2 linked regions of the Casimicrobium huifangae genome follow. The protein of the gene in region 2 interacts with the protein of the main gene of each other region in a pairwise test. Links are inferred from orthologs where the notes say so. Each region holds a gene or a part of one and is shown on either strand. Other genes may lie near its edges.

The links.
Region 1: the proteins of secD (region 2) and pheT interact in binary tests that used the Escherichia coli proteins (3 or more experiments, as listed by UniProt). The link is inferred for Casimicrobium huifangae from one-to-one orthologs.

Annotation. Positions count from the first base shown.
Region 1 is NZ_CP041352.1:2,432,387-2,440,085, reverse strand. Bases 643-3,715 are described here. They hold pheT (phenylalanine--tRNA ligase subunit beta), read left to right. Parts: upstream 643-1,000; coding sequence 1,001-3,430; downstream 3,431-3,715. Other genes in these bases: FKL89_RS11030 (integration host factor subunit alpha), read left to right, coding at 3,447-3,715; pheS (phenylalanine--tRNA ligase subunit alpha), read left to right, coding at 643-896. Outside these bases: more of pheS, read left to right, coding at 1-642; more of FKL89_RS11030, read left to right, coding at 3,716-3,764; FKL89_RS11025 (MerR family transcriptional regulator), read left to right, coding at 3,736-4,155; FKL89_RS11015 (type I restriction endonuclease subunit R), read right to left, coding at 4,450-7,614; FKL89_RS11010 (GNAT family N-acetyltransferase), read right to left, coding at 7,611-7,699.
Region 2 is NZ_CP041352.1:3,676,463-3,687,786, forward strand. The notes cover bases 4,442-7,325. They hold secD (protein translocase subunit SecD), read right to left. Parts: upstream 6,909-7,325; coding sequence 4,974-6,908; downstream 4,442-4,973. Other genes in these bases: secF (protein translocase subunit SecF), read right to left, coding at 4,442-4,950; yajC (preprotein translocase subunit YajC), read right to left, coding at 7,022-7,325. Outside these bases: FKL89_RS16595 (GNAT family N-acetyltransferase), read left to right, coding at 353-1,159; FKL89_RS16600 (Na/Pi cotransporter family protein), read left to right, coding at 1,413-3,104; FKL89_RS16605 (VTT domain-containing protein), read right to left, coding at 3,264-3,908; more of secF, read right to left, coding at 3,964-4,441; more of yajC, read right to left, coding at 7,326-7,342; FKL89_RS16625 (MmgE/PrpD family protein), read right to left, coding at 7,554-8,936; FKL89_RS16630 (Bug family tripartite tricarboxylate transporter substrate binding protein), read right to left, coding at 9,113-10,087; tRNA guanosine(34) transglycosylase Tgt, read right to left, coding at 10,201-11,313. UniProt on the Escherichia coli protein: Part of the Sec protein translocase complex. Interacts with the SecYEG preprotein conducting channel. SecDF uses the proton motive force (PMF) to complete protein translocation after the ATP-dependent function of SecA.

The sequences.
Region 1 (7,699 bases), 1.2 Mb from region 2 along the record:
TGTCGCCGGAGGAAAAGAAGACCCGTGGCGCCGAGATCAACCGCACCAAGGACGCTATCGAGGCTGCGTTGCGAGCCCGGCGCGACGCGCTCGCTGCCGATGCGCTCAACGCCAAACTCGCGGCGGAGTCCATCGACGTCACCCTGCCCGGTCGTGGCAAGGGGCAGGGCGGTATTCACCCGGTGATCCGTACCTGGCAGCGCGTTGAGGAGATTTTTGGCTCGATCGGTTTCGACGTCGCCGATGGCCCCGAGATTGAGGCCGACTGGTTCAACTTCACGGCGCTGAACAACCCGCCGAACCACCCGGCGCGCTCGATGCAGGACACGTTCTACGTCGACATGAACGGCACCGACGGCCTGCCGCTGCTGCTGCGCACCCACACCTCGCCGATGCAGGTACGTTACGCGCGGATGCACGCGAGCGACGTGACCACGAAGGGCAAACCGATCAAGGTCATCGCGCCGGGGCGCACCTATCGCGTCGACTCCGACGCCACCCACTCGCCGATGTTCCATCAGGTCGAGGGACTCTGGATTGACGAGAACATCTCGTTCGCCGACCTGAAGGGCGTCTATACCGACTTCCTGCGTCGCTTCTTCGAGAGCGACGACCTGCAGGTGCGCTTCCGCCCGAGCTACTTCCCGTTCACCGAGCCATCCGCCGAGATCGACATGAAGTTCGAAAGCGGCCCGCTGAAAGGCAAGTGGCTGGAGATTTCCGGTTCCGGCCAGGTGCATCCGAGCGTGGTGCGCAACTTCGGTCTCGACCCCGAGCGCTACATCGGCTTCGCCTTTGGCTCCGGGCTCGAGCGTCTCACGATGTTGCGCTACGGCATTGGCGATCTGCGCCTGTTCTTCGAGGGCGATCTGCGCTTTTTGAAGCAGTTTGCCTAGCGCCACTGGCGCAGGACGAATGACCAATGACGAATGACGACATTGGTTAGCGTTCCCGCTCACGTTCTTTCGTCATTCGTCATTCGTCTTTCGTCCTTGAATTTATGCAATTCTCCGAATCCTGGCTCCGCAGCTTCTGCAACCCGTCCATGACGACGGACGAACTCGCCCACGCGCTCACGATGGCCGGGCTGGAGGTGGAGGAGGTGACGCCCGCTGCGCCGCCGTTCACCAAGATCGTCGTCGGCGAGATCGTCACCCGCGAGAAGCATCCGAACGCGGACAAGCTGTCGCTGTGTACGGTCAACGTAGGGGCGCACGCTGCAACACCGCTGCAGATCGTCTGTGGTGCGCCGAATGCCCGGGCTGGCATCAAAATCCCCTGCGCACTGGTCGGCGCCGAGTTGCCGCCTGGTGAGGATGGCAAGCCATTCCTGATCAAGCCGGTCAAGATGCGCGGTGTCGAGTCCAACGGCATGCTCTGCAGCGCCCGTGAGCTGGGTATCTCCACTGATCATGCCGGTCTGCTGGAGCTGGCGGCCGACGCGCCGATCGGCGCCGACATCCGCGAATACCTTTCGCTCAACGACAGCAAATTCCTGATCAAGCTGACGCCGAACAAGGCGGACTGCCTGTCGGTCTATGGGGTCGCGCGCGAAGTGCACGCCATCACCGGCGCGCCTCTCGCGCCGGCGCCCACTGGCGAGGTGAAGGCAACGCTGGCCGATGTGCTGCCTGTAAAGGTGCTGGCGCCTGATCTGTGCGGCCGTTTCGCTGGCCGCGTGGTGCGCGGCGTCAACGCCAAGGCCTCCACCCCGGCGTGGATGCGGGAACGGCTGGAGAAATCCGGTCAACGCTCGATCACAGCGCTGGTCGACATTTCCAACTACGTGATGCTGGAACTCGGTCGCCCGACGCACGTGTTCGATCTCGACAAGGTGCATGGCGGGCTCGAAGTGCGCTGGGGCAAGGCGGGCGAAACGCTCAAGCTGCTCAATGGCAACACCGTCGAGCTCTACGACAAAGTCGGTGTCATCGCCGACGACCACGCGGTTGAATCGCTCGCCGGCATCATGGGCGGTGACAGCACGGCCGTGTCGCTCGACACGCAGAACGTCTACGTCGAAGCCGCGTTCTGGCACCCGCTCGCCATTCAGGGCCGCGGCCGCCGCTACAACTTCTCCACCGACGCCGGGCACCGCTTTGAGCGTGGCGTGGACTGGGAGACGATCCCGGCGCACCTGGATCGCATCTGCGCGCTGATCCTGGAAATCTGCGGCGGCGAGGCCGGTCCGCTTGACGATCAGACGGTCAACGTGCCCACCCGCAAGCCGGTCACGATGCGCATTGCACGTGCGCAGAAGGTCATCGGCGTGCCGGTTTCTGCCGACGAAATGAGCGGCATTTTCACGCGGTTGGGCCTGCCGCACCGGCGCTCTGTTGTGGAATCGACCGGCGGCACGGATGAGGCCATCATCGTCACCCCGCCCAGCTACCGCTTCGACATCGAGATCGAAGAGGATCTGATCGAGGAGATCGCCCGCATCTATGGCTTTGACAACATCCCGGCGCTGCCGCCGGTCGCGCGCGCCGCGATGCACGCCAAGCGCGAAAGCACACGCAGCCTGCACGAGCTGCGCGCCGCGATTGCTGCAGCGGATTACTTCGAGGCCATCAACTACAGCTTCGTCGATGAAAGCTGGGAGCGCGAGCTGCTCGGCAACGGTAACCCGATCAAGCTGCTGAACCCGATCGCCAGCCAGATGGCGGTGATGCGCACCTCGCTGATCCCCGGTTTGCTGGCGAACATTCAATACAACGCCAGTCACAAGGCGGATCGGGTTCGCGTCTTTGAGCTGGGCAAGGTGTTCCTGCGCGACAAGAGCGTCACCGATGGCGAGCTGGCTGTGGCCGGGATCGCCCAGCCACTGCGGCTCGCCGGTGCAGCCTGGGGCGGCGCAGTGACCGAGCAGTGGGCCAGTGCCAAGCGTGCAGTGGACTTTTTTGACGTAAAGGCGGATTTGATGGCGTTGTTGCCGGCTGACGTGACCTTTGCTGCTGGTGAGCATCCGTTGCTGCACCCTGGCCGCTCGGCGCAAATCGCGCAGGGAGGGGCGACCATCGGCTGGATCGGCGAACTGCACCCGAAGCATCTGACCAAGTTCGAGCTCAGCTCGGCACCGGTGGTGTTCGAGCTGGATGTGGCGGCGCTGCAACAGTGCCCCATGCCGGTGCATGTGCCGGTCTCGAAGCAGCCGCTGGTGCGCCGCGACATGGCGCTGGTGGTTGCAAATTCCGTTAATTCCGACGCTCTCACAGCCAGCTTGCGCGAGGCCGCGCCGGCGTTTGTGCGCGCGGTGGAAGTGTTTGACGTGTACCGCGGCGCCGGTCTGCCAGAAGGCAAAAAAAGCGTTGCAATTCGGGTACTTATGCAAGATACTGAACGTACGTTGGCAGATAACGAGATCGAGGGAGCATGCCAGCGGATGCTCGACAATGTTCAACAACAACATGGCGCCGCATTGCGCGCCTAGTGCATAGACAGTAGTAATGCCTGAATCGGTTACCAAAGCGGAGCTAGCGGATGTCCTGTTCGAGCGACTGGGCTTGAACAAGCGCGAAGCGAAGGACATGGTCGACTACTTCTTTGAAGAAGTGCGCGAAGCCCTGGAGCGTGGCGAAGACGTCAAGCTCTCCGGCTTCGGCATCTTCAATCTGCGCGAAAAATCGCAGCGCCCTGGTCGCAACCCGAAAACCGGCGAGGAAATCCCGATCACGGCGCGCCGCGTCGTGACCTTCCACGCCAGCAACAAACTCAAGGCGCAGGTGGACGCCGCTCATGCCGAGCGAGAGCCCGTCGCTGGCTGAACTGCCGCCGATTCCGGCGAAACGCTACTTCACCATCGGCGAAGTGAGTGAGCTTTGCCTGGTCAAACCGCACGTGCTGCGCTACTGGGAGCAGGAGTTCACCCAACTGCGCCCGGTCAAGCGCCGTGGCAACCGCCGCTATTACCAGCACCATGAAGTGCTGCTGGTGCGCCGCATCCGCGAGCTGCTCTACGGCGAAGGCTTCACCATCATCGGCGCCCGTGGCCGACTGGACGAAGAGGCCAATGGCGCCCAGCCCGCGACGCGGCGGCGCAACGTGACCGCTGTCGCCACCACCGGCCGCACCGTGCTCAGCCACGTTGATGGCACCGACTTGCGACAAGAGCTGCTTGAAATCGCGGCGTTGCTCGACCCGAAGCAGCCCAGCTAGTCCTCCTCACACACACGTGCACGACATATGCACGCGTGCACATGCGTGCCGATGCAATGCACTGCGGGCCAGCTATCACGCAACACTCACCTATTCGCAGCAGAGCGCTCATGCTGCACTGCTACAATCAACGGCTCGGCGTATAGCGCAGCCTGGTAGCGCACTTGCATGGGGTGCAAGGGGTCGCGAGTTCGAATCCCGCTACGCCGACCATACTCACAAAGGGTTAGCTGGTTAATTGCCGCTAACCCTTTTTCTTTTGCAGCGTACCAATGTGTAAATGTGCTGCGCTGACTACGACCAGGCGTCGCCCAACGCCTCTGCCTGCCGCAACACCAGCTCTACCGCGCCGTCTTGCAAATCGGGCGGGTAGCGGTACTTGCGGAGGATGCGTTTCACCATCAGGCGTAGTTTGGCGCGCACGCTCTCGCGCTGCGACCAGTCCACAGTGATGTTGCGGCGCAGGCTTTCAGTCAGTTCGTGGGCGATCTTCTTGAGCGTTTCGTCGCCCAGTTCGCGCACGGCGGACTCGTTGTCCACCAGCGCATCGTAAAAGCGGACTTCGTCATCGTTCAACCCAAGCGCTTCGCCGCGATTGGCTGCCTCGCGGAACTTGCGCGCCATCTCGATCAGTTCTTCGATCACCTGTGCGGTTTCGATGGTGCGGTTCTGGTAGCGGGTAATGACGTTGGCCAGCAGTTCTGAAAACCGCCGCTGCTGCACGAGATTGCTCGCGAAGCGCGTCCTGATCTCGCCTTCGAGCAGGCGATCAAGCAGCTCCACGGCCAGGTTGCGTTCCGGCAAGTTGCGCACGTCTTCCAGGAACGCGTCGTCGAGGATGCCGATGTTGGGTTTGTCCAGCCCCACCGCATCAAACACATCCACCACTTCGTCCGACACTACCGCCGAGCTGATGATTTGCCGTACCGCCAGCTCGCGTTCCTCGTTGGTCCGCTTTTGTTGCGCCAGCTCACGCTTGGTCAGGATCACCTTCACGCACTGCAGGAAGGCCACCTCATCGCGCACTGCCTTGGCCTCATCCAGCGTGCAGCACAGCGTGAATGCCTTGCTCATCGCCAGCGCGATGTCGGCAAAACGCTTCTTGCCATCAGTCAGCCCGAGCACATGGTTGGCGGCACCCGCGAGCAGACGATGGCCCGCCGTGCGAAATGCGGAATAGTCAAAGCCATGCAGCATGCCGCGCAGCACATCGAGCTTTTCGGCCATCACGGCGTACGCCTCGGCCGCATCCACCGTCGGCCGGCCACGGCCATGGCTGGCGGTGTAATCCTTCAGCGCGCTGCGCAGTTCGTTGGCGATCCCGATGTAGTCCACCACCAGCCCGCCCTGCTTGTCGCGGAACACGCGGTTCACCCGCGCGATCGCCTGCATCAGGTTGTGCCCCTTCATCGGCTTGTCCACGTAGAGCGTGTGCACGCAAGGCGCGTCGAAACCGGTCAGCCACATGTCACGCACGATGACCATGGCGAGCGGGTCGGCCGGGTCCTTGAAGCGTTTCTCCAGCCGTTTGCGGGTCTGCCCGCTGTAGATATGCGGTCGCAGCAGCGCCTTGTCGCTCGCCGAGCCGGTCATCACGATTTTGATCGCACCTTTCTCCGGGTCTGCGTCGTGCCAGTCGGGGCGCAGCCTGATGACCTCGTCGTAGAGGTGGACGCAGATGTCGCGGCTCATCGCCACCACCATCGCCTTGCCGGTCTGCGCGCGCTGCCGTTCCTCGAAGTGCGCCACCAGATCGGCCGCCACGCGGGCCACCCGCGGCTCGGCGCCCACCACGCGCTCCAGCGCGGCCCAGCGGCTCTTGAGTCGTGCCTGCTGGGTTTCTTCCTCGTCCTCGGTCAGCTCGTCGACCGCCTCATCGAGCTCCGGCAGATCGGCGTCTTTCAACCCCAGCCGCGCCAGCCTTGATTCAAAGTAGATCGCGACGGTCGCACCATCCTCCTTCGCCTGCTGCATGTCGTAGACGTGGATGTAGTCACCAAACACCGCCCGCGTGTCGCGGTCCTCGCTGGACACCGGCGTACCGGTAAAGGCCACAAACGTTGCGTTCGGCAGCGCATCGCGCAGGTGCTGCGCGTAGCCCACCTGAAACCGGCTGATGTATTCGCCCGGCGGACCTTCGGCCGCACGCAGTGTGCTGCCCACTGTCGCGTCGTTCGCGGCCGTGCCCACGCGCGGTGGCGCGGGGGCTTTCAGTTTCGCGGCAAAGCCATATTGTGTGCGGTGGGCCTCGTCGGCAATCACCACAATGTTGCGGCGGTCCGAGAGCACGGGGAAGCTGTCTTCATCGGCGCCGGGCATGAATTTTTGAATGGTGGCGAAGATGATGCCACCGGACGGACGGTTGCCGAGCCGCGCGCGCAGGTCCTGCCGTGTCGTCGCCTGCACCGGCTGCTCGCGCAGCAAATCTTCCGCCAGCGAGAACACTCCAAACAACTGCCCGTCGAGGTCGTTGCGGTCGGTGATCACCACGATGGTCGGGTTCTCCATCGTCGGGGTCTGCATCACGCGCGCTGCAAAGCAGGTCATCGTGATGCTCTTGCCGCTGCCCTGCGTGTGCCACACCACGCCGCCCTTGCGACTGCCACCGGGGCGCGAGGCCGCGATCACCTGCTCGATGGCGGCACGCACGGCATGAAACTGGTGATAGCCCGCCACTTTCTTGAGCAGCCCGCCGTCATCTTCAAACAGCACGAAGTAGCGCAGGTAATCGAGCAGCATCGCGGGCGCCAGCAGGCCGTGCACCAGGGTTTCGAGCTCGTTGAATTCGCCGAGCGGGTCGAGCGTCACGCCGTCGATCGTGCGCCACTGCAAGAAGCGCTCGCGATCCGCCGACAGCGAGCCGGCGCGTGCATCGCTACCGTCGGAGATCACCATCAGCTCGTTGTAGTGAAAGAGATCGGGGATCTGCTCCTTGTAGGTCTGCAACTGCTGGTACGCCGTCCAGATGTCGGCGTTGGCGTCGGCCGGGTTCTTCAGTTCCAGCACCACCAGCGGCAGGCCATTGATGAACAGCACGATGTCCGGCCGCCGCGTGTAGCGGGTGCCCTTCACGCTGAACTGGTTCACCGCCAGCCAGTCGTTGCTTGCCGGGTTCGCCCAGTCCACCAGCCGCGCAAAGTCGCCGCGCGTCTCGCCATCCTTCTGGTACTGCACCGGCACGCCGTTCACCAGCAGGCGGTGCAGCGCGCGATTGGCTGCCAGCAGGCTGGGCTCGCCCAGCGCACGCACCTGGTCCAGCGCGTCGTCGCGGGCGGCGGCGGGCATCTGCGGGTTCAGGCGCGCCAGCGCGGCGCGCAGCCGCTCAAGCAGCAGCACCTGCGCGTAGCTGGTGCGCTCGGGCGTGGCGCCGTCGGGCGCGATGTCGAGCCCGTTCGCCGTGGCATAGCCCACGCTGCGCAGCCATCCCAGTGTTTCCTGTTCGAGCTGGTCTTCGGTCATGATTTCAGGCGCAGCATCAGCGTCATGGCGTCCAGCGGTGAGGGCTGAAAGCCGTAGTGTGCATAAAACAGCCGCGCCCGCTCGT
Region 2 (11,324 bases):
ATCCCGTGCGTCAATCAAGAGCACATGCGAGTACGGGATGCAAAGCTCGGCTGACGGAATGGCGCAGTTCCCCCTCCTCCCCGAAGGTAGCGCCGGACCCGATAAGTTGCGTGCGCTAGAGGTGCGGCTAGTGCGCGAGGTGCAAGTCCTCACCTGAAGCCCCTGTTTCGCAGACGCGTGCATGAAGGCCAGCCAACAGCACGCGGCATCGCCGGACGCGGCGGTGTCGAGATCCGGAGAACGGCCTTGACGGACACGGTGAACCCGCCGTGGTGGTGCAAGGTACGCGTCTGCGAAACTACCTCTTTTGCTGCTTCTCCAGTCGCCGGCCCGGCGTCACCAAGCTCGCTCTATGTCCACGTCAAATCGTCCCGCATTCGATCTCCGCCGTCTCGAAGAAGTCTCGCAGAACGCGTCACGACCGGATCGCGGCCTGATGGTTGATGGCTGGAGTGTTGGCTTGTCGCAAGGGGTGGCGAAGCGATCTCGCTGCATCAACGCGTTCTATCGTTCGCAGCGCCCGTTTGCACAAAACCTCGTCGATGCGAAGGCTGCCTATGCGGCAGCTCGCCTGCCCTGCGTATTCCGGATGACGCCGTTTATCGACGATCAGTCGCTCGATTCGCGTCTGGATTCGCTCGGCTATGTTCGTTTCGATCCGGCCATTGTCATGGCGCTCGACCTTGATCATCTGCATCGCGAGCACGTTTCGGTGGCGTCTTCGCAAACCACCGTCGTGACCGAAAGCAATATGGCGCTGGCGGCTGAACGCGTCGCCGCGCTCCGTGGCGACAGCGCGGAAGAAACGACAGGACTGGCCGCACGGTGGCAACTGGCTGCGGCCGAGGTAGCACCGGGCTTCGTGCTGACCGCCGGAGCGGGCGTCAACGCGGAACCCGACTGCGTTGCCAGCTCCGTCACCATTCGCGAAGGCGATCACGTTGGCGTCTTCGATGTGGTGACGGCTGCAGACTGGCGGGGGCGTGGGCTGGCCTCGGTGTTGATTGCGACCCAACTCGCGGACGCGCGCGCGCGGGGGGCACAGGTCGCCTATCTGCATGTGCGCGCCGACAATCCGGCGCGGCGCATCTACGAACGCTTCGGCTTCGTGGCAGTCTATGAGTATTGGTACCGGGCCTTGCCCGGCGATGCCCGCTAGCCTCGGCTGCCGCCTTGTAACCGCGCGCCAAATCAGTCGACGAACAGGCCTGCCGGCCATCAAGTACATCTGCAGGCATTCGTCGCAATCGCGCAACGCGTAGTTGGTTGTAGTACGCAAATCGGCACTTACCAACCCGCCAAGCCGCACCGGCGCGTATCATCGCAAGATGTTCCTAGCATTTTTTTGTGTCCGTTTGATGACAGTTGATGCGTGCGCGGCGGCGACGCCCTGGCGGACCGGGGCCCGATAGATGCTCACGCTGTTAAACATCCTCGCCGGCATCGCGCTCCTCGTGTGGGGCACCTACCTCGTGCGCACCAGCGTGCTGCGGGTATACGGCGCCGAGTTGCGCCGCTTCCTGTCGGTGAATGTAGGCAACCGCTTCCTCGCCCTGCTGGCCGGCCTTGGCGTGACCGGGCTGCTACAGAGCTCAACGGCGACGGCGTTGCTGACCACCTCATTCGCCGGCAGTGGCCTGATCGCCACCGCGCCGGCGCTTGCCATCATGCTCGGCGCGGATATCGGCACGGCGCTGGCAGCGGTGTTCCTCTCACGCGATCTCACCTGGTTGTCACCACTGCTGATCTTCGTCGGCGTGATCGTCTTCCTGTCCAAGCAGCGTAGCAATGCCGAGCATCTCGGCCGCGTCGCCATCGGGCTTGGCCTGATGATGCTGGCGCTGCAGCTGATCGTCGCTGCGGCACGGCCGCTCACGCAGACGGCCGGCGTCAAGGCCATCTTCACCACGATCTCTGGCGACCCGCTGCTCGATCTCGTGATCGCCGCTGCAGTCACCGTGCTGGCGTATTCCAGTCTGGCAGTTGTGCTGCTGGTCGCCACGCTGACGGCGTCGCAGGTGATCGGTCTCGACACCGCGCTGCCGCTGGTGCTCGGCGCCAATATCGGCAGCGGTCTGCTGGCGGTGCTGATGACGCTGAAATCGGCTGCCGAGGTACGCCGGGTGCCAATGGGCAATCTGTTCTTCAAACTCGGCGGCGCCTTGCTGGCGATCCCGTTCATTCGGCTGATCGCCAATTACGCCGGGGACTCGGGATTCCCGGATGCGCAGGTGGTGATTGCCTTTCACCTTGTCTTCAACATCGTGCTGGGCGCCATCTGCATCGGGCTGACCGAACGTACAGCGGCGCTGGTGGAACGGCTGATCCCGGCGGCACCGACGGCGCAGGACGAGTCGCGCGCGCGCCATCTCGACCCGCACGCGCTGCCCACGCCGTCGCTGGCGCTGACCTGTGCCGCCCGCGAGGCGTTGCGTATTGGGGACTTTGTGGAGCAGATGCTCGCCGCGCTCGGCAGGCTGATGCAGGACAACCATCGTTCCTCCGCCGACGAAATCCGCCGCCTTGATGATGTGGTTGACTCGCTCTACAAGCAGGTGAAGTTCTACCTGACGCAGGTAAGCCGCACGCCGATGGGCGAGCGCGAGAGCCGCAAGTGGACCGACATCATCTCGTTCACCATCAATCTTGAGCAGGTCGGCGACATCATCGAGAAGAGCGCCAACGATGTGGTGTCGAAGAACATCGAGCGCAACCGCAATTTCTCGGACGCCGGACGGCAGGAGCTTTGCGACCTGCACGCCCGGCTAGTGGCCAATCTGCGGCTGGCGATGAACGTGTTCATCAACAACGACGTCAACGACGCCGAGAAACTGCTCGCCGAGAAGGTGAAGTTCCGTGAGCTGGAGCTGGTCAACTATGACAAGCATCTGGTACGGCTGGCCGATCACACCGTGCAGAGCATCGAAACCAGCTCGCTGCACCTTGATCTGATGCGCGACCTGAAGCGCATCAATTCACACTTCTGCTCGGTTGCCTATCCGATTTTGGAGGCGGCGGGCGCCCTGTCGGAAAGCCGTCTGCGAGCCGTTGAGCACGAGCGCGGTGACGTCACCATCACTGGCGGCGGGCGGCAGCGCGTCTAGGGCCGTTACACCGGCAAGGCAGCTTTTCGGCCGGACCCGCATCGGCGCTTGGCTTCTGGCGGTAAAACGGCGATTGTCGATTTTTCGCGTTTTGATGGTGCGAGCCCAGATCAGCCGGGCTTCTTCGTCTAAAGTTGCCAGCCGGCAACCGCTAGCGATTCAGGACGCCCGCCTGCTGCGGCGGTGCTCCTGCCAGACCTTGACCACGATCGGTAGCACCGAAATCGCGACGATACCGATCACGATCACGGACAGGTTGTTGCGCACCCAGGAGATATTACCGAACAGGTAACCAGCGTAGGTCAAGGAGGAAATCCACGCCACGCCGCCGATCACGTTGTAGACAAAAAACGTGCGGTAGGGCATCTGCGCTACGCCCGCGAGGAACGGCACAAACGTACGCACGATGGGCACGAAGCGACCCATCACAATCGAAAACGGGCCGTACTTTTCGTAAAAGGCCTGCGTCTGCAGCAGATATTCCTGCTTGAAGACGCGCGAATCCTTGCGTTCAAATGCCTTCATACCGAGCCGACTGCCGACGAAATAGTTCACCGCGTCGCCGAGGATCGCAGCGGCGCACAGGATCGCAACGAACAGATGCACATTGAGCCCGGCAAGCGCGGTGATCGCGCCCGCGATGAACAGCAGCGAATCCCCCGGCAGCAGCGGCATGACCACCAGGCCGGTCTCGGCGAAGATGATCAGCGTGACCACGCCGAAGAACAGCAGCGGCGATGCCTGCGCCAGCGCCGCAAGGTGATCGTCGAGCGAGGAGAAGAAAGACAGCAGTTCAGCGATCATGAAATGGCCGCGCAGGCGCAACAGCCTTGAGCTGCCACGCCAACACGTCGTTGCCTCACGGCAGGATCTTCTCGGCTTCCAGCGCGTCCTTCGGCTTCGCCTCGGGTTTGACCAGATTCTCGCGCGAGGTGCCGAGCCAGCGCACCAGCGGCGCCATCACCAGCACTGACGAGTAGATACCGAAGCAGATACCGATGGTCAACGCCAGCGCGAAATAGTGCAGCGTCTCGCCACCGAAGAACAGCATCGCCAGCACCATGATCTGCGTCGAGCCGTGGGTGATGATGGTGCGGCTGATGGTGCTGGTGATCGCGTTGTCAATCACGTGATCAACGCTGGCCTTGCGCATCTTGCGGAAGTTTTCGCGCACCCGGTCTGCAATAACCACCGACTCGTTCACCGAGTAACCCAGGATCGCCAGCACACCGGCCAGCACTGGCAGGTTGAATTCCCAGCCGAAAATGGCGAACAGGCCGAGAATGATGATGATGTCGTGCAGGTTGGCGATGATGGCCGATACTGCGAAGCGCCATTCGAAGCGGATCGCCAGATACATCATGATGCCGGCAATCACCAGCACCAGCGCCAGCGCACCGCTTTCGAACAACTCCTTGCCCACCTGTGGGCCGACGAATTCAACCCGCTTGAGCTCAATCTTCTCGGCGCCGTCACCACACGCGGTTTTGGTGTCGGAGACCGGCCGCGCGCCGCACACTGCCTTGAACAGGTTCTCGCTCATCTGAGCGTTGGTGATGCCCTGCACCAGTGGCAGGCGCACCAGCACATCTTGCGGCGTGCCGAAGTTCTGCACTACCGCCTCACCGGTTTTCAGGCCTTCGATCGCCGCGCGCGCCTGCGCCATGTCCGCCGGTTTGGCGTAACGCAGCTCGGCCACGGTGCCGCCGGTGAAATCAATACCGTAGTGCAGGCCCTTGGTGAAAAGCGCGCCGACGGCGATGAGGAAGGTGATCAGCGAAATTGCGTTGAAGTACAACGCATATTTCATGAATGGCAGATCGCCCTTGATGCGGAAAAATTCCATGACTGTCTCCTGTTTTTCCGCGCTTACTTGCTGTCCGCCGCAACCACGTCGGTCGCAGCATCAGGGGGGCTGGTGACCACCGAGTCCGGGCGCCAGACTGTACCGATGGAAATTTTCTCCAGCTTCTTCTTGGTGCCATAAACCAGATTGACGATCCCGCGCGAGAAGAACACGGCGGAGAACATCGAGGTCAGGATGCCGAGGCAATGCACCACCGCGAAGCCCTTGACCGGACCGGAGCCGAACATGAACAGCGCGAGGCCGGCGATCAGCGTGGTGATGTTGGAGTCAAGAATCGTGGCCCAGGCATGGTCGAAGCCAGCCGAGATTGCCTCCTGCGGTTTGAGGCCGCGACGCAGCTCCTCGCGGATGCGTTCGTTGATCAGCACGTTGGCGTCAATCGCCATACCAAGTGTCAGCGCGATAGCGGCGATACCCGGCAAGGTCAGGGTTGCCTGCAGCATCGAGAGAATCGCGATCAGCAGCAGCAGGTTGACCGACAGCGCCAGCGTCGAGATCAGGCCCATCACCATGTAGTACACGCAGATGAATGCAGCCAGGGCGACAAAGCCCCACATCACCGAATTGAAACCTCGCTCGATGTTCTCGGCACCGAGGCTCGGGCCGACCGAGCGTTCCTCAATGATTTCCATCGGCGCTGCAATCGAGCCGGAACGAATCAAGAGCGCAATGTCGCTGGTCTCGCGCGTGGTCATGCGGCCGCTGATCTGGAAGTTGCTGCCCAGTTCGCCCTGGATGATCGGCGCCGTGATCACTTCCGGCTTGCCCTTTTCGATCAGCACGATCGCCATGCGGTTGCCGATATTTTGGCCCGTGACATCGCGAAGCACCCGCGCGCCCTGACCATCAGTGCTGACGCGAACGATCGGCTGGTTGCTCTGGCCGTCAAATGCCGGCTCGGCACCGTTGATGCGCTCGCCAGTAATCACGTACTGCTTCTTGACCAGAATCTGGCCGCCGTCGCGGTCGTTCATCAGCTCGGTGCCATAGGGAACATTGCCGTTCTGTGCGGCCTGCAGCGCAGCGCTGTTCTTGCTGTTGTCAGCCTCGACCATGCGCAGCTCGAGTGTGCCGGTGCGGCCGATCACGTCTTTCAGGCGGGCCGGGTCAGAGGCGCCCGGCACCTGAATGACGATGCGGTCAGCCCCTTGCCGCTGGATGATCGGCTCGGTCAGGCCCAGCGCGTTGATGCGGTTGCCCAGCACCTTCTGGTTCTGCTCGATGGCGGAGTCGGCCAGCTTCTTCTTGGCCTCTTCCTTGAGGGTGATGACGAGACGCAGGTCCTGCGCGGCGCCGTCTTCCTTGATCAGCAGATCCTTGTTGGAATCGCTGATTTCACGGGATGCCTTTTCACGCTGCGCCGGATCGCTGAACTTGACGGCGATGGTCTCGCCGCTCTTGTCGACGCCACCGTACTGGATCTTCTTCTCGCGCATCAGGCTGCGGATATCCGACGCGTTGCGGTCGGCGGCGCGGTCGAGCGCGCCCTTCATATCCACCTGCATCAGGAAGTGCACACCGCCGCGCAGATCAAGGCCCAGCGCCATCGGTTTGGCGTTCAGGTTCTGCATCCAGTGCGGGGTGGTCGATTCGCTGGTCAGCGCGATGATGTAGTTGCCGGTACCGTCGGCGACGCCATTGTTCAGGTCTTTCAGCAGCAGCTCTTTGGCCTTCACCTGGCTGTCGCTGTCCCCTTTGGCAAAACGAACATGCACGCCATTGGCCGGATCGAGCTCGGATGAGGCAATGGCGACACCGGCAGTCTTGAGCGTCTTTTCAACCCGCTCAAGCAGTGCGGCGTCGAGGCGCACTGCGGTCTTGTTGGTGGAAACCTGAACCGCCGGCACTTGCGGAAAGATGTTGGGAACGGTGTAGAAGAACCCGATCACAACCGCGACGATCATGATGAGGTATTTCCACAGGGGATAGCGATTCATGGGCTGATCCTGGGGCTAGGGCGAAGTGTTGGGTGTACGTTGGGACGCCGGCTGACATCCCAACCCCTGCAGACGGCGGCAGCGGCGCAAGCGCGCGGGCTGCCAGCGCAGGGTCAGATCTGTTTGATGGAGCCTTTGGGCAGAAGTGCCGTGACCGCGTTGCGCTGGAAGCTGATCTCGGTAGTGCCGTTCACCTGCAGGGTGACGTAGTTTTCGTCAAGCTTGACCACTTTACCCACCACGCCGCCGGCGGTGACGACTTCGTCGCCCTTCTGCAGCGCTTCCATCATCGCCTTTTGTTCCTTGGCGCGCTTCTGCTGCGGACGGATGAGCAGGAAATAAAAGACAACGAAGATACCGATCATCGGCAGCAGCGAGAGAAATTCGTTACCGGCTGTGCCGCCGGCTGCCTGCGCGTAAGCAGTGCCAATCATGGGGAAACCCTCGATAAATCAAAAAGTTAACTGCATATTGTAGCCGTCGCAGACAAGCTTTCTGATCGCCTTGATGCAGGCGTCTTTTCTTTGCAACCCTGATTCAACAAGGGCTCCAGCTTCATTTCTTTTTAAGTCGACTATTCATTAAAAGCGCGCTTTAGCCCCGTTCAAACAAGCTTCTTGGAGAAAAGCTGCTACCGCACTCGCGCTACGCGGGAACGGACCGCTGCGCCAGCGCCCGCAGATTCGCCGACTTGCCCACTGACCATGCCTGCGCCATCAGCTCATGAACGGCAGCCGCACCCAGTACCGGCTCGGCCAGCGCTGTGAATTTGCGCTCCAGGTCGGCGTCGCTCAACGGCCGCTGCAGCGAGCCAATTGCGTGTTCAACATGCACTTCGCGGCGCTCGCCGTTTCGCAGCACAGCGGTGGCGCGGACTTCCGCCTCGTCAATCGCCGGGTCCACCGTCGCCACCACCTTGCGCCGTGCAGCAACGACGTCGGCGCGAGTCACCACCTCATCAGCAAACTCCGCCTCGCCTGCCCGCCCGAACAGCAAACCGGCCGCGCAGCCGTGGTAGACGCTGAACTTGGCTTCCAGGCCGTCCTTCGGTTCCTTCTTGCCGGTCAGCTCAAGCACCAGCGAATGCACGGCAATTTCAATGCGCTCGACGTCGTCGGCCTGTACGCCCGCCGCCCGCAGTTGCGCGCAGGCATCAATCGCCGGATGAATCACGATGCCGCAGGCGAACGGCTTGTAGGTGTTGAACGAGATTTCGAAGCGCGAACCCAATTCATCCGTGACTTCGTTCCAATCGCACTTGGTCGACGCCACCTGCATCAGGCCGCGTGGCGCCTCCAGCGCGCGCTTGCTGGCCGTAAAGCCTTCGCGTGCGAGCAAGGCAGCGAGCAGCCCGGCACGGGCGGCCGCGCCGGGGTGAAACGGCTTGGTCATGGTGCCAAACTGTTCACGCAGCCCGACCGGGGTTGACGCCGCGATGCCCAGCGCCATCTGCGTGCGGTCAGCGTCGAGCCCCAGCATGCGCGCACAACCCGCCGCCGCGCCAAGCATGCCGGTGGAGCCGGTGATGTGCCAGCCACGGTCGTAGTGATCGGGATACATCGCATTGCCGACGCGGCAGGCGACATCGATGCCGAGCACCAGCGAATCAATCAGTGCACGGCCCGAAGCCCCTGTCACCTCGGCCAGCGCCAGCAGGGCGGATGCCACCGGGCCCGCCGGGTGGATGATGGTCTTCAGGTGGGTGTCGTCAAAATCAAAGGTGTGCGAAGTGATGCCGTTCACCAGCGCGGCGCCCGCCATGTCGAGCCGTTCCTTGCGGCCGAGCACCGTCGCCTGCGGTGCCGGCTGCATAACGGCAAGCGCACGTAGCGCGGCATCTGCCGCCTCGTGTTTGGCCGCGCCGATGCCGCAGCCCAGCCAGTTGAAAAAGGTGCGGTGCGCTTCGTGATCGACTGCGGCACTCCAGCCGCCCGCAGCGCCGGACGGATGATTCGCGACGAACTCCGCCAGCGTGCGAGTGACGGGAGGCGGATTGTGGTCGGCGTGGACTTGAGTATTGCGGGCCATGATTTTTTTGGCTGTAGGTAGATGACATGCACTTGCCACTCCCTCTCCCCTTGTGGGAGAGGGTCCGGGGAGAGGGGGTACGTGCAATGGAGAGCCGCGTCAGTTGTTTCCGCGACCATCCCCCTCTCCCCCAACCCTCCCCCACCAAGGGGGAAGGAGCAAACCGGAGGAACTGGTTAAGTGCCTATTTCAATATTGCGCTCACGCACCAGCTTGGTCCAGCGCGCAACCTCAGCCGCAATGAATGCCGAAAACTCGGCGCTGCTCATCGGCATCGGCTCCAGTGCCTCGCCCGACAGTCGCTCGCGCAGCTCCGGCAACGCGATAGCGCGGTTGATCTCTTCGTTGAGCCTGCTTACCACGGCGAGCGGCATTTTGGCCGGTCCGACAATGCCATACCACTGCACTGCCGTGAATCCGGAAAAGCCCAATTCCTCAAAGGTGGGCACCTCAGGCAAGACTGCGTGACGCTTGTTGCCGGTGACCGCGAGCGGACGCAGTTTGCCGCTCTTGATGTGTTGCAACGCTGCCGCGAGCCCAGGCATCATGAATTGCGTCTGCCCGCCCAGCACGTCGGTGATCGCAGGTGCGATGCCGCGATACGGCGCGTGTGTCGCCTGAATGTCCACGGCCAGCTTGAACTGCTCCACCAGCAGGTGCGTCAGCGAACCTTGCCCGGCACTGCCGAAGCTCAGTGGCGACCTCTTCGCCAGCGCCACCAGCTCCTTCACTGACGCCGCAGGCACACCACTGCCCACCACCAACACGTTCGGCGTACCGGCCACCATCGCAATGGCAGTGAAATCCTTCACCGCATCGTAGGGGATATTGCGCATCGCCGGGTTGGTGCCGTGGGTGGCAACGTAGCCGAGCATCAGCGTATAGCCGTCGGCGGGCGCCCGCATGGTCGCTTGCGCCGCGATCACGCCACCGCCGCCGCTCATGTTGTCGACGATGAAGGGTTGACCGAGCGCCTTCTGCAACCGCTCGGCGACCGTACGCGCGACCAGATCAACGCCACCGCCCGGCGCAACCGGCGCGATGATCTTCACGGTGCGGCTGGGGTAAGGGGCTGTCTGGGCATGGCCTGCGCCGGCAATGGCCGCGACAGCCGCAGCCAGCGTCGCGCGCGAAAAACTTCTACGGTCCATCGCTTACCCTCACAAATCGATGATCGCCGGCGGATTGTGGGAGCGGCTCCGCCGCGCCCCGCCGGGGCGGTTCAAATCTGGTCGCGGCACCACCACTCACGGCATGGCAGCGCTCAATCCGTCCCGCGCGCCCGATCACGATGGAATTGCTCGCGCCATGCCACGTAGCGCTGCTGCTCAATCGCCTCGCGCATTTCTTTCGTGAGCCGCAGGTAGTAGTGCAGGTTGTGGATCGTGTTGAGCATCGCGCCGAGGATTTCGCCGGTCTTGTTCAGATGATGCAGGTAGGCGCGGCTGAAGTTGCGGCAGGTGTAGCAGCTGCAGGATTCGTCGAGCGGCCGCCGGTCGTCGCGGAACTTGGCGTTCTTCAACTTGATGTCACCAAAGCGCGTGAACAGCCAGCCATTGCGGGCGTTGCGTGTGGGCATCACGCAGTCGAACATGTCGAGCCCGCGCTCTACCGCGTAGACGAGGTCTTCCGGCGTGCCGACGCCCATCAGGTAGTGCGGCTTGTGGGTCGGCAATTTCGGCCCGATGAAATCGAGGATGCGATGCATGTCCTCCTTCGATTCGCCGACCGACAGACCGCCGACGGCGATGCCGTCGAAGCCGATGTCGTTGAGGCCCGCAAGCGAATCGGCACGCAGCTGCTCAAACAGCGCGCCCTGCACAATCCCGAACAGCGCATTCGGGTTGTCAAGTTTGTTGAACTCATCCTTGGACCGCTGTGCCCAGCGCCGGCTCATCAGCATCGACGCCTGCGCCTGCTCATAGGTCGCGTCCGCCGGCGTGCATTCGTCGAGCTGCATCACGATGTCGGAATTCAGCGAGCGCTGGATCTGCATCGACACTTCCGGCGACAAAAACAGCCGATCGCCATTGATCGGCGAGGCAAAGTGCACGCCCTCCTCGGTGATCTTGCGCAGCTCGCCGAGTGACCACACCTGAAAGCCACCCGAGTCGGTGAGGATCGGGCCACGCCAGCCCATGAAGTCGTGCAGCCCCTTGAACTGGTCGACGATGGTCGTGCCTGGCCGCAGCCACAGATGAAAGGTGTTGCCGAGGATGATCTGGGCACCGATGTCGGTCAGATGCTGCGGCGTCATCGCTTTCACCGTGCCGTAAGTGCCGACCGGCATGAAGATCGGCGTTTCGACCACGCCGTGGTTAAGATGCAGGCGACCGCGACGGGCGTGACCGTCGGTGGCGAGGAGTTCAAATTTCATGGCAGACCTTG